3 regions of the Peribacillus sp. JNUCC41 genome follow, and region 1 is predicted to be linked to each of the others. Evidence: riboswitches for the same ligand, from Rfam matches in the RefSeq annotation. Region 1 holds a riboswitch; each other region holds the start of a gene.

Region 1 (3,276 bases):
TTATCGATTCTCCTTCTATATAATTCGGTTGCCTTTTCTAAACGGTCTTCGCTGATCATTGGATACCAGCTTCCATCGCCGAATCTATCCTGGATGATATCGCTCATCCTCATTTCCAATAAAGTAATGTATCCGAATATCAGCATCCTGATCGGAGGCTTTTGAAGGTCAGCATGGGTAATCAACTTTTTAATCGAATTATTCTCTAATACGAACACCCTTGTTTTATTCTTAAAAATCTGGAGAAGCTGGATCAAAGGGGTTGAATCCGAAACCATTTCCCTTGGCGAAAAGTTTCTCAAATATTCGGAAATGGTTCCTTCATCTAGTTCTTGCCTTTCGATATAACCGATGATTTCCCCTTGATCTTGGACTGCCAATATATCAAAATTCTTTTTTTCCAATGCTTTCTGAATATCCAGTGCCAGATCATTTTTATGGCAAAACTCAAGCTCCTGGGCAATGCTCTTAACCGTTATATTTTCTTCATAAAGAGTTTTAAGACTAAGATAGCTACTATTGCTTTTTCTTTCGCTTCCATTTAACATCTTTCAACCTCCGCTTAGGAACACTTTCTGCCCGTTTTCGGCTTTAATCATAGAAAATGTATGCAGCCGCTACTAAAATAAAGTCCACCGTAGTGGACTCAATACCATTCATGTGGATTTTTTGAAACCATCAATGGCCATTAACTGCATTGCCTACTGCCGTTTCCTCATTCCCCTTCTCTTCCCAACCTTTGCATACATCCACCCAATCCTTCGCACCTGAATATTCAAATAATTCAGCGAGTGTAAGTTCTATTGCAGAGTTCGCACTGCCGCAAGCCGGGAACAATGTATCAAAGCGTTTCATCGATACATCAAGAAAAACAGCTAGATCATTTGCCAGACCAAACGGGCAAACTCCTCCGATGGCATGGCCGGTCTGTGCAAGCACTTCTTCAGGTGAAAGCATACGTGCCTTGAAACCGAACGTCTGACGAAATTTCTTATTATCCACTTTCGCGTCCCCTGCGGCAACAACCAAAATGGCATTTTCACCTTCTCCCTTAAAAGAAAGAGTCTTAGCAATCCGCGCTGGGATAACACCGATGGTTTCCGCTGCTTCAATCACCGTAGCACTCGATGTTTCGAACTCCATTACATCGCCTTCCCGATCCCATTGTTTAAAATGGCTTTTGACACTCTCGATCGACATCCTATATTCACTCCTTTGAAGTACATATTGAAATAATATCATCCATCATTGCAATAAATCAAAATCCAATTGAGCTACTCCCCCTGCTTGGAAACTTATAAATTAAAACCATTCTTTACAAATTGACGAAACAAGCTTACATGGGATACTATTAAACATCGGGCAAACGCCTAAACGTGGTTCGTAACCATCCCACGATAAAAAACTAGGGAGAGAGTAAAATGAATGTTCGTACACTCGTAATAAGCGGGTTATTGGCTGCCTTGTATGTGGCGGTCTCATTGGTGTTCCAACCAATATCATTTCAGATGTTCCAATTTCGTGTACCGGAAATATTGAATCATCTGATTGTATTCAATAAAAAGTATATCTACGGTATCGTCGGCGGAGTCTTCATATCGAATCTGCTCTTTTCGCCGATGGTCCCATATGACTTGATTTTCGGGGTGGGGCAATCTCTGCTCGCCTTATTGCTTGTCATTTTTGTTTCTCGGTTCATAAAAGGCATTAAAGGACGGATGATCGCCACGATTATCTTTTTCACGTTCACAATGTTTTTAATTGCAATTGAGCTGAATCTTGCCCTGGGCTTCCCATTCTGGTTAAGCTGGATGACCACGGCTGTCGGTGAATTCGTTGTCCTCTTGATTGGAGCGCCAATCATTTATGGAATGAACAAAAGAATTCAGTTTGAAAAGTGGCTTTAATGGAATCTTCGTGTCGTGAACCCACTATAATGGAAAGAGCTGTCTGCAATGATGCGGCAGCTCTTTTTTTCACTAATGAACTCGAAAATGATAAACTACTAGTAAGAATGGTGGTGGCCCTTTGAAAAAAATCCTGACCATGATCGGTCTATTGGTAATCGCAATATTTATTTTCTATAATGCAGAGTTATTCACTTTGGTTTGGAAAAGTGATCTGGATTCTGTTATTGGCATTTTGAAGGAAAACCTTTTGCTTACATTTATTGTGACATTCGTATTGATGTTTGTACAAAATTCTTTTACAATCATCCCCTTAATTTTGCTCCTGACCATCAATGTCACGATATTCGGATTCATATATGGATATCTATGGAGTTGGTTTACAAGCGTTGTTGCCTCAGGTTTCATTTTTTATGCAGCAAGAAACTGGTTTCAGGAGCTTCTCATACAGAAAATTAGCGAAAAATGGCAAGAAACTGTTGTCGAGCATGGCTTCATGTACGTTTTTACAGGCAGGATTTTCCCTCTGATCCCAACAAGCTTAATTAACTTGGTAGCTGGTGTCAGCACCGTCACTTTCAAGGATTTTTTATTAGCGACGGCACTTGGTAACCTTATTTACTTTTTCTTCCTTTCACTCATTCCATATGGACTGTTATCTGTTGAAATGAACCAATATACACTAGCAGCACTTGCACTCGTCCTCTTACTATTTTTCATTATCTATAAGCGTGCAAAAAAGAAAAAGAAACAAACCTTTTTCAGAAAAAGCAGGTGACCACTTTGGCCCCTGTTTTTTTATTTAGGATTCTGCATATATTTTTTTCCGATAGTTTGTTAAAATGTGTATGTAATTTTACCTTAGAAATGTCTTAAAATCAGGGAGAATCTCCATGTCCAAACGCTCCATCTTAGCAATATATATCCTATCCGGGATTCTTACACTAGTCGTGTTCGACTATTTTTTAACTACAAATATCCAAAACAAAGAGGTCTTCATTCAACTTCAAAGAGCGGAAGGATTTGTTTTCCTTTTATCAATAGGCTTGGTTTTATATCTTTATTTAGCTAAAAGGGAAGAATTCAAGCAATTAAAAGAAGCGGAGCAACGTCGGCGTACACTCATCAATTCAATGGTGGATTTCGTTAACTTCAAGGATGGTGATGGCCGTTGGCTTGAATCCAATACCTTCGGCCTGCAATTATTTCAATTGGAGCATGTAGACTATAAGGGAAAAAGAGACAGTGAGCTCGCGGAATACTCAGAATTTTATAAAGAGTCGTTGATCTACTGTGAAGTATCCGATGAAGAAACTTGGGTAAAAGGGGAAATCACAAGGTGTGAGGAAATCGTCCCTCTTCCCGATGG
Region 2 (3,276 bases), 1.9 Mb from region 1:
AACTTGAACGGAAACGAGAATGCTTTTACTTCCTGGAAAATTTAGTCCGGAAAAGCGCAGAGCAATTCTAAACAAAATAAAAAGCTCCCTGCACCCATTACTTGGAGGCACAGGAAGCTTTTTTTTGCCGAATTTGGGCTGTTTACTCGTGAATTCATACCGCATTCATGATTTTCGTACCGTTTACTCGTGAATTTCGCACTTTTACTCGTGAATTCATACTGCACTCATGATTTCGCACCTTTTACTCGTGAATTTCGCACTTTTACTCGTGAATTTTGCTGTTTTACTCGTGAATTTCGCACTTTTACTCGTGAATTCATACTACACTCACGATTTCGCACCTTTTACTCGTGAGTTTGGCACTTTTACTCGTGAATTTTGCTGTTTTACTCGTGAATTTTGCTGTTTTACTCGTGAATTCATACTACACTCACGATTTCGCAACGTTTACTCGTGAATTTCGCACTTTTACTCGTGAATTCATACCGCATTCATGATTTCGCACCTTTTACTCGTGAATTTTGCACTTTTACACGTGAATTTTGCTGTTTTACTCGTGAATTCATATTACACTCATGATTTCGCAACGTTTACTCGTGAGTTTGGCACTTTTACTCGTGAATTTTGCTGTTTTACTCGTGAGTTTCGCACTTTTACTCGTGAATTTCGCACTTTTACTCGTGAATTCATACTACACTCACGATTTCGCACCTTTTACTCGTGAATTTCGCACTTTTACTCGTGAATTCATACTGCACTCATGATTTCGCACCGTTTACTCGTGAGTTACTCTATTCACGCAACAAAAAAAGACCTAATTAGGTCTTTTTTTGTCTATTCCTTTATGCTTGCGATAATTGGCGCAAGAGAGCTTCATGCAATCCCCTTGAACATGCGGGCCATATTTTTCACGAAAGGCCTCGAGGCAATAGCATTTATCTTCTTCTTTTTTGGTTCCATCCATCGAGTGCATCCCTCCTAGCTTTAACTGGAGACTACACGTTTCTCCAGCTCTACGTTGATTCGTCCCAACAGTACGGCACCAATTGACTGAATGATCGTTTTAACGATGATTTGGCCGATGACCGCAGCGGGTACTGCTTCCCATGGCAATATATTGGCACCCAATGGACTTAGGCCAATCACGACAAATATCACCGAATCGAAAAACCCTCCAACGATTCCGCTGTAAAACACTCTCCAACTCATCGGGAGTTTTAAACGGGTATATATTTCGGTATCCGCTGTTTCTGCGACCATGAACGATAATGCGGAAGCAAATACAATCAATAACGTATCTCCTAATAAAAATGATACACACGCAGATAAAATAAGTGCAATGACGATACATATATAGGTTTTTGCGCGGCCGAACTTATTCTGGACGAGATCTCGAAAGATGAAGGTTCCCCCGATGAGCAATGTACCCATTGGAATGATGAACATGCCAAAATGTAAGGGCGCAAAAGCTGCTGTAACCACATTCGCCGTGATGATGGATACTAAATACAATAAAATTCTTAACATTTATTAATTCTCCTTATACAGAAAAAACAGCACCCTAAGAAAGAGCACTGTTCCCCTTAGTTTTTTTGAGAGGGTAGCTAGAACCTCTTCCGCCCGAGCGGATTATCATTTTCCTTATTTATCGTAGCTTGAAAGCGATTGGAAATCAAGAAGTTTCCATATCGCTTGTATCGGACAATGGTCAATGCAATGACTCTGCCGACTTTTGTCGCAGAAAACTGCTTGAAGGGCAGTATATGAAAAGCCGACAATGATTGATAGAATAATGTTACGATCTTGATATGAAGTATAAACGCGAGGAGGAAAAAGATGATGAAAAAACCATCGTTTGTTCATGCTATTTATATCGCGACCACACCAGAGAAGCTTTGGGAAGCCCTGACGAGCGGTGAAGTCACGAAGAAGTACCATTTTGGATGCCAAGTCCAGTCTGACTGGCAAGAAGGCTCAAGCGTTAAATATATGCTGGAAGATGGGCGTATTACTGATCATGGTAAAGTACTCGAGTGTGAGCCGCTGCACCTGCTCTCGTTCACTTGGAACATGACAGGAGAAGAAACACCTCGCGAGCAGCCTACTCGTGTCACTTTTATACTGCAGCCCATGGATGATACGACTGTGAAGTTAACGCTTAGGCATGAGGAGCTTTTGGAGACGGATTTTATATATGATGATCATACCTTTGAAGGCTTGAATAATGGATGGCCAGCGATTCTAAGTAACCTGAAGAGCTTGCTTGAAACTGGACGGACCCTGCCGCCGATAACAGTAGATCGGGATAATTAAGTAACAGTGGAAAATTTAAAAAAATCGAAAGAGAGTGATAGTGATGGATACGCAAATAATCACGAAATTCACAATAGTCAAACCAACAAATGAAGTGTTTGAAGCCATAGTGGACCCAGAAAGAATCGGGAATTTCTGGTTCTCATCGAGTTCTGAAAGATGGGAACAAGGCAGGACGCTTACATTGAGATATAACGAATACGATGCTGAAGTGGTTATTAATGTATTGGAAGTAGAGGAAAATAGGAAAATCGTGTTCGCATGGGGAGGAAATGATCAAGAAACGATAGTTACAATTACCCTAAAAGAGTCGGATAAAATGAGTACAATTATTGAAGTGAACGAATCAGGTTTGAAAGAGGACGACCCCGAATTGATAAATAAAATGATAGGACAAAAGGAAGGTTGGGTTTATACATTAACGTGTTTAAAGGGTTACTTAGAAAATGGGGTTAATACTTTGAGAGCATCCATAATTTTTTAATTTTTAAAGGGTGCTGGTTCAGATTAGATAGATCACTAAAAATGCAGTTGGGCGTCCTGACTCCCGGCACAATGGCACTTAAGATTTTTAAGCATGTTGTTCCTTTTGATAAGTCTTACCTTTTTTCCTTAATCAAGGTCAAAGAAAGCATACAGGAGGAGACCTTAAATGCTTCCGAGAAAAAACTCAAGGATGAATATCCTTGAGTTTTATATTTTCCATATGGTTTAACATAACATTCAATCGGATATCACTTTTAGATATATGCCCTTCGAAGCTTTTTTATAGGCTTCAATTCCCATTTTCTTGACTCTCTCTGATAAACTCGATGCTCTTAATAATTGGGTTCCTTCAATAACGGAAGGATCAATAAGGCGCACTTTATTTTTCCGATGTAAATCGTATTCCAATTGATTTTCTATCACCTTTACGTTACCATGGATCCGTTTTAACAGATTTTTCACCTCATGGTCTTC
Region 3 (3,276 bases), 1.9 Mb from region 1:
TCCATTGAAGAGCTGGATTGCTGAGCAGAGGCGGAGACTTGTTCGATTCCAGCTGCGGACTCTTCAGACACCGCGGCGATATCTTCGATAGCCTGATTGATATTTTTGCTATTTGTGGAGATATAGTTCAATTCGTCTGTTATATGCTGTATTTTCATTTCCATATTCCCGACAGAGTGATTGATTGTTTCAAAGGTTTGGCCTGTGAGCGTGATCTGTTTCGTGCCTTCATCCACTTGTGCATAACCATCTTCCAGGGAGTGGACGACTGTTTTTGAATCCGTTTGAATGGCGGAGACAATATTGGTGATATCCCCAACGGAGTGTGTGACCTCTTCAGCGAGTTTCCGCACTTCATCGGCGACGACGGCAAAGCCCTTGCCATGTTCACCGGCACGAGCGGCTTCTATGGCAGCATTCAATGCCAATAGATTGGTTTGATTGGATATATTCTTGATGACCTGTACAAGCTGCGAAATTTGCTGCGATTGGGAATCGAGCCCTTTCACTTGCTCTACGGCATTTTTTACAATCCCATCAATATATTGCATCTGTTGGATCGAACTGCGCATTAAAGTGGTGCCCTCCTTGGTCAAGGAAAGGATTTCGGTTGAACTTTTAGCAACATCCACTCCTTCTAGGCGGGCCAACTCGATTCTGCCGGTGAAATCATCCATCATGCGAACCACTTCAGCTGCCCGGTTGGCCTGTGACTCCGAACCTTCCGAAAGTTCATGCATGGTAGTGGCTATTTGTTTGCTGCCCTGCTGGACTTCATTTGCTGATTGAGTCAGATTCTCACTTTGGTTGGAAACGGATTCGGATACAACGAGCATTTTTTCGATCGTATCACGAAGGTTTTTCTGCATTTGGTTGGCGGATACCGTTAATTCGCCCATTTCATCATATGACTTTTGCTCAAGGGGCTCATGATTAAGCTCTCCGTCAGCCACCATTTTCATCCTGTCCCTGATTTTAAGGAGGGGGGTGGTAATGAGGTTGGCAGTCACAAGCGCCAGCAGAAGGCCGATAAGGACTGCCGCAATGGATATGATGATACTTGTCGTCTTTACCGATTTCCCGCTTGCGATGACGGTTTCACCTGAAGCGACAATCAATTCCTCGCGTTCCGAAGCAAGCTCCTTGAAACCCTCCATTACTTCATTGCTGATTGGCGCCACTTCATTTTTGAGTATCTCTTTCGCTCGTTCTTCATTTCCCTTTTCATATTGTGGAAATACCCGGTCGACAATCATCAACCTCCAATCCCCGCTTTTCTCGATCAATGCCTTCACTTTATCAGAGTCGCTCGAAGCCAGGAGATCTTCCTGGATGACCTTGCTGTCTTCAGTATATTGTAAGAACCTTTCTTTATAACTCTTGTCACCATATAGAATATAGGCTCGGGCGAATGCGGTTCTTTGTGCTAGATTATATAGCAGCTTTTCATCTTGGATAAGAAGCGGAAGTTCCTTTTCGATGATATCCTGGGAATATACCAGTGACTTGTTGCTGCTGTAAATGTTGAATGCTCCTAAGATGACACATAAAGATATGATGAGTGAAAATGCCACCAATACCTTTCCTTTAATGCTTTTCAAATTAATGGACCCCTTTATCGATATTTTAATCACACTATTTTATCGGACGGATAATGGGATATTTAAGCAATGAAAAGATAACCAAATTTTCCATCAGCTCTACTATTCACTAAATCTATTCATCTTGATTTATAATCGTTTTCAAGTTACTATTGACTTGGAAAAATATAATATTCCGCGTTAAGGCGGAAGAGGTTCTAGCTACCCTCTCAAAAAAACTAAGGAGAAACAGTGCTCTATTCTTAGGGTGCTGTTTTTTTCCGTAAAAAGGAGTTTTATAGAAATGAAGAAGAAAGAAAAGGCAGTGGTTGTGTTTAGCGGAGGTCAGGACAGTACGACGTGCCTGTTCTGGGCATTGGAGAGATTTGAGGAAGTGGAAGCGGTGACGTTCGATTATAATCAGCGGCATAGCTTGGAAATCGAATGCGCTCAAAACATCGCCAAGGAATTGGGCGTGAACCATCATATCCTTGACATGTCGCTGTTGAACCAACTGGCACCGAATGCATTGACGAGAAGTGATATTGCAGTTGAGGATGGAGAAGAAGGGGAGTTGCCGTCGACTTTCGTACCAGGGAGGAATTTGCTGTTCCTTTCGTTTGCAGGAGTGCTGGCGAGTCAGATTGGCGCTAAACATATTGTCACCGGTGTCTGTGAAACGGATTTCAGCGGATATCCTGACTGCCGCGATGTATTCATTAAATCGTTGAATGTGACCTTGAACTTGTCAATGGACCAGTCATTCGTGATTGATACGCCGCTAATGTGGCTTAATAAAGAAGAAACATGGGAGCTTGCGGATCAGCTTGGCGCCTTCGACTTTGTCCGCGAAAAGACCCTGACTTGCTATAACGGAATCATCTCCGACGGCTGTGGAGATTGTCCGGCATGTAATCTGCGGAAAAAAGGACTGGATGACTATGTAAGCAGACGGAAGGTGCTTTCATGATGTACGGTTTTACAATAGTGGATAAACTCCAAAAAATAGATGAAGACATTCAGCGCAGCCAATTGAAGTATACAACCAAGAGGGTTCTCGTGAGTAAGGAATTCACCTTTGACGCGGCGCACCATCTGCATGACTATGAAGGGAAATGCAAGAACCTGCATGGCCACACATATAAGGTCATATTCGGATTGAGCGGATATACGGATTCACGCGGTTTGATGATAGATTTCGGGGACATCAAGGATATATGGAAAAATGAAATTGAAATCCACCTGGATCATCGTTATTTGAATGAAACCCTGCCGCTCATGAATACAACAGCTGAAAATATGGTTGTCTGGATTTATGAAAAAATGGCCGAAGCCCTTTCATTAAAAGAATATGAGGGTGCTAGAGTCGAATTTGTTCGACTATACGAAACGCCGACAAGCTATGCAGAAGCCAGACGGGAGTGGATGGAAAGTGAGTAAACTCCCGGTTATGGAAATCTTCGGACCGACCATCCAAGGTGAGGGAATGGTCATTGGTCAAAAAACCATGTTTGTTCGGACGGCCGGATGCGATTATTCATGTGCCTGGTGTGATTCCGCATTTACTTGGGATGGCACCGGTAAGGAAGATACAGTCCAAATGACTGCTAGAGAAATATGGGATGAGCTGAAGCGAATTGGGGGTTCCGGTTTTTCCTTCGTGACGATATCAGGCGGAAACCCGGCTCTGCTGAAA

The links. A riboswitch is a leader RNA that binds a small molecule or an ion and turns the genes downstream of it on or off. The one in region 1 is predicted to bind preQ1.
Region 2: it holds a riboswitch for preQ1, as region 1 does, so the genes downstream of both, JNUCC41_RS02175 (VUT family protein) here and JNUCC41_RS11355 (QueT transporter family protein) in region 1, are expected to answer to the same signal.
Region 3: it holds a riboswitch for preQ1, as region 1 does, so the genes downstream of both, queC (7-cyano-7-deazaguanine synthase QueC) here and JNUCC41_RS11355 (QueT transporter family protein) in region 1, are expected to answer to the same signal.

The regions. Positions count from the first base shown of each region.
Region 1 is NZ_CP062163.1:2,307,584-2,310,859, reverse strand. Features, by position in the region: gene JNUCC41_RS11365 (hypothetical protein) at 1-548, opposite strand, end outside; gene JNUCC41_RS11360 (YbaK/EbsC family protein) at 679-1,200, opposite strand; PreQ1 riboswitch class I at 1,371-1,415, shown strand; gene JNUCC41_RS11355 (QueT transporter family protein) at 1,422-1,907, shown strand; gene JNUCC41_RS11350 (TVP38/TMEM64 family protein) at 2,029-2,685, shown strand; gene JNUCC41_RS11345 (PAS domain-containing sensor histidine kinase) at 2,801-3,276, shown strand, end outside.
Region 2 is NZ_CP062163.1:439,899-443,174, forward strand. Features, by position in the region: gene JNUCC41_RS02155 (PadR family transcriptional regulator) at 1-71, shown strand, start outside; gene JNUCC41_RS02160 (hypothetical protein) at 230-460, shown strand; gene JNUCC41_RS02165 (hypothetical protein) at 579-767, shown strand; gene JNUCC41_RS02170 (hypothetical protein) at 818-967, opposite strand; gene JNUCC41_RS02175 (VUT family protein) at 988-1,530, opposite strand; PreQ1 riboswitch class I at 1,581-1,623, opposite strand; gene JNUCC41_RS02180 (SRPBCC family protein) at 1,840-2,316, shown strand; gene JNUCC41_RS02185 (SRPBCC family protein) at 2,360-2,800, shown strand; gene JNUCC41_RS02190 (HD domain-containing protein) at 3,040-3,276, opposite strand, start outside.
Region 3 is NZ_CP062163.1:446,035-449,310, reverse strand. Features, by position in the region: gene JNUCC41_RS02225 (methyl-accepting chemotaxis protein) at 1-1,601, opposite strand, end outside; PreQ1 riboswitch class I at 1,787-1,829, shown strand; gene queC (7-cyano-7-deazaguanine synthase QueC) at 1,885-2,550, shown strand; gene queD (6-carboxytetrahydropterin synthase QueD) at 2,550-3,020, shown strand; gene queE (7-carboxy-7-deazaguanine synthase QueE) at 3,013-3,276, shown strand, end outside.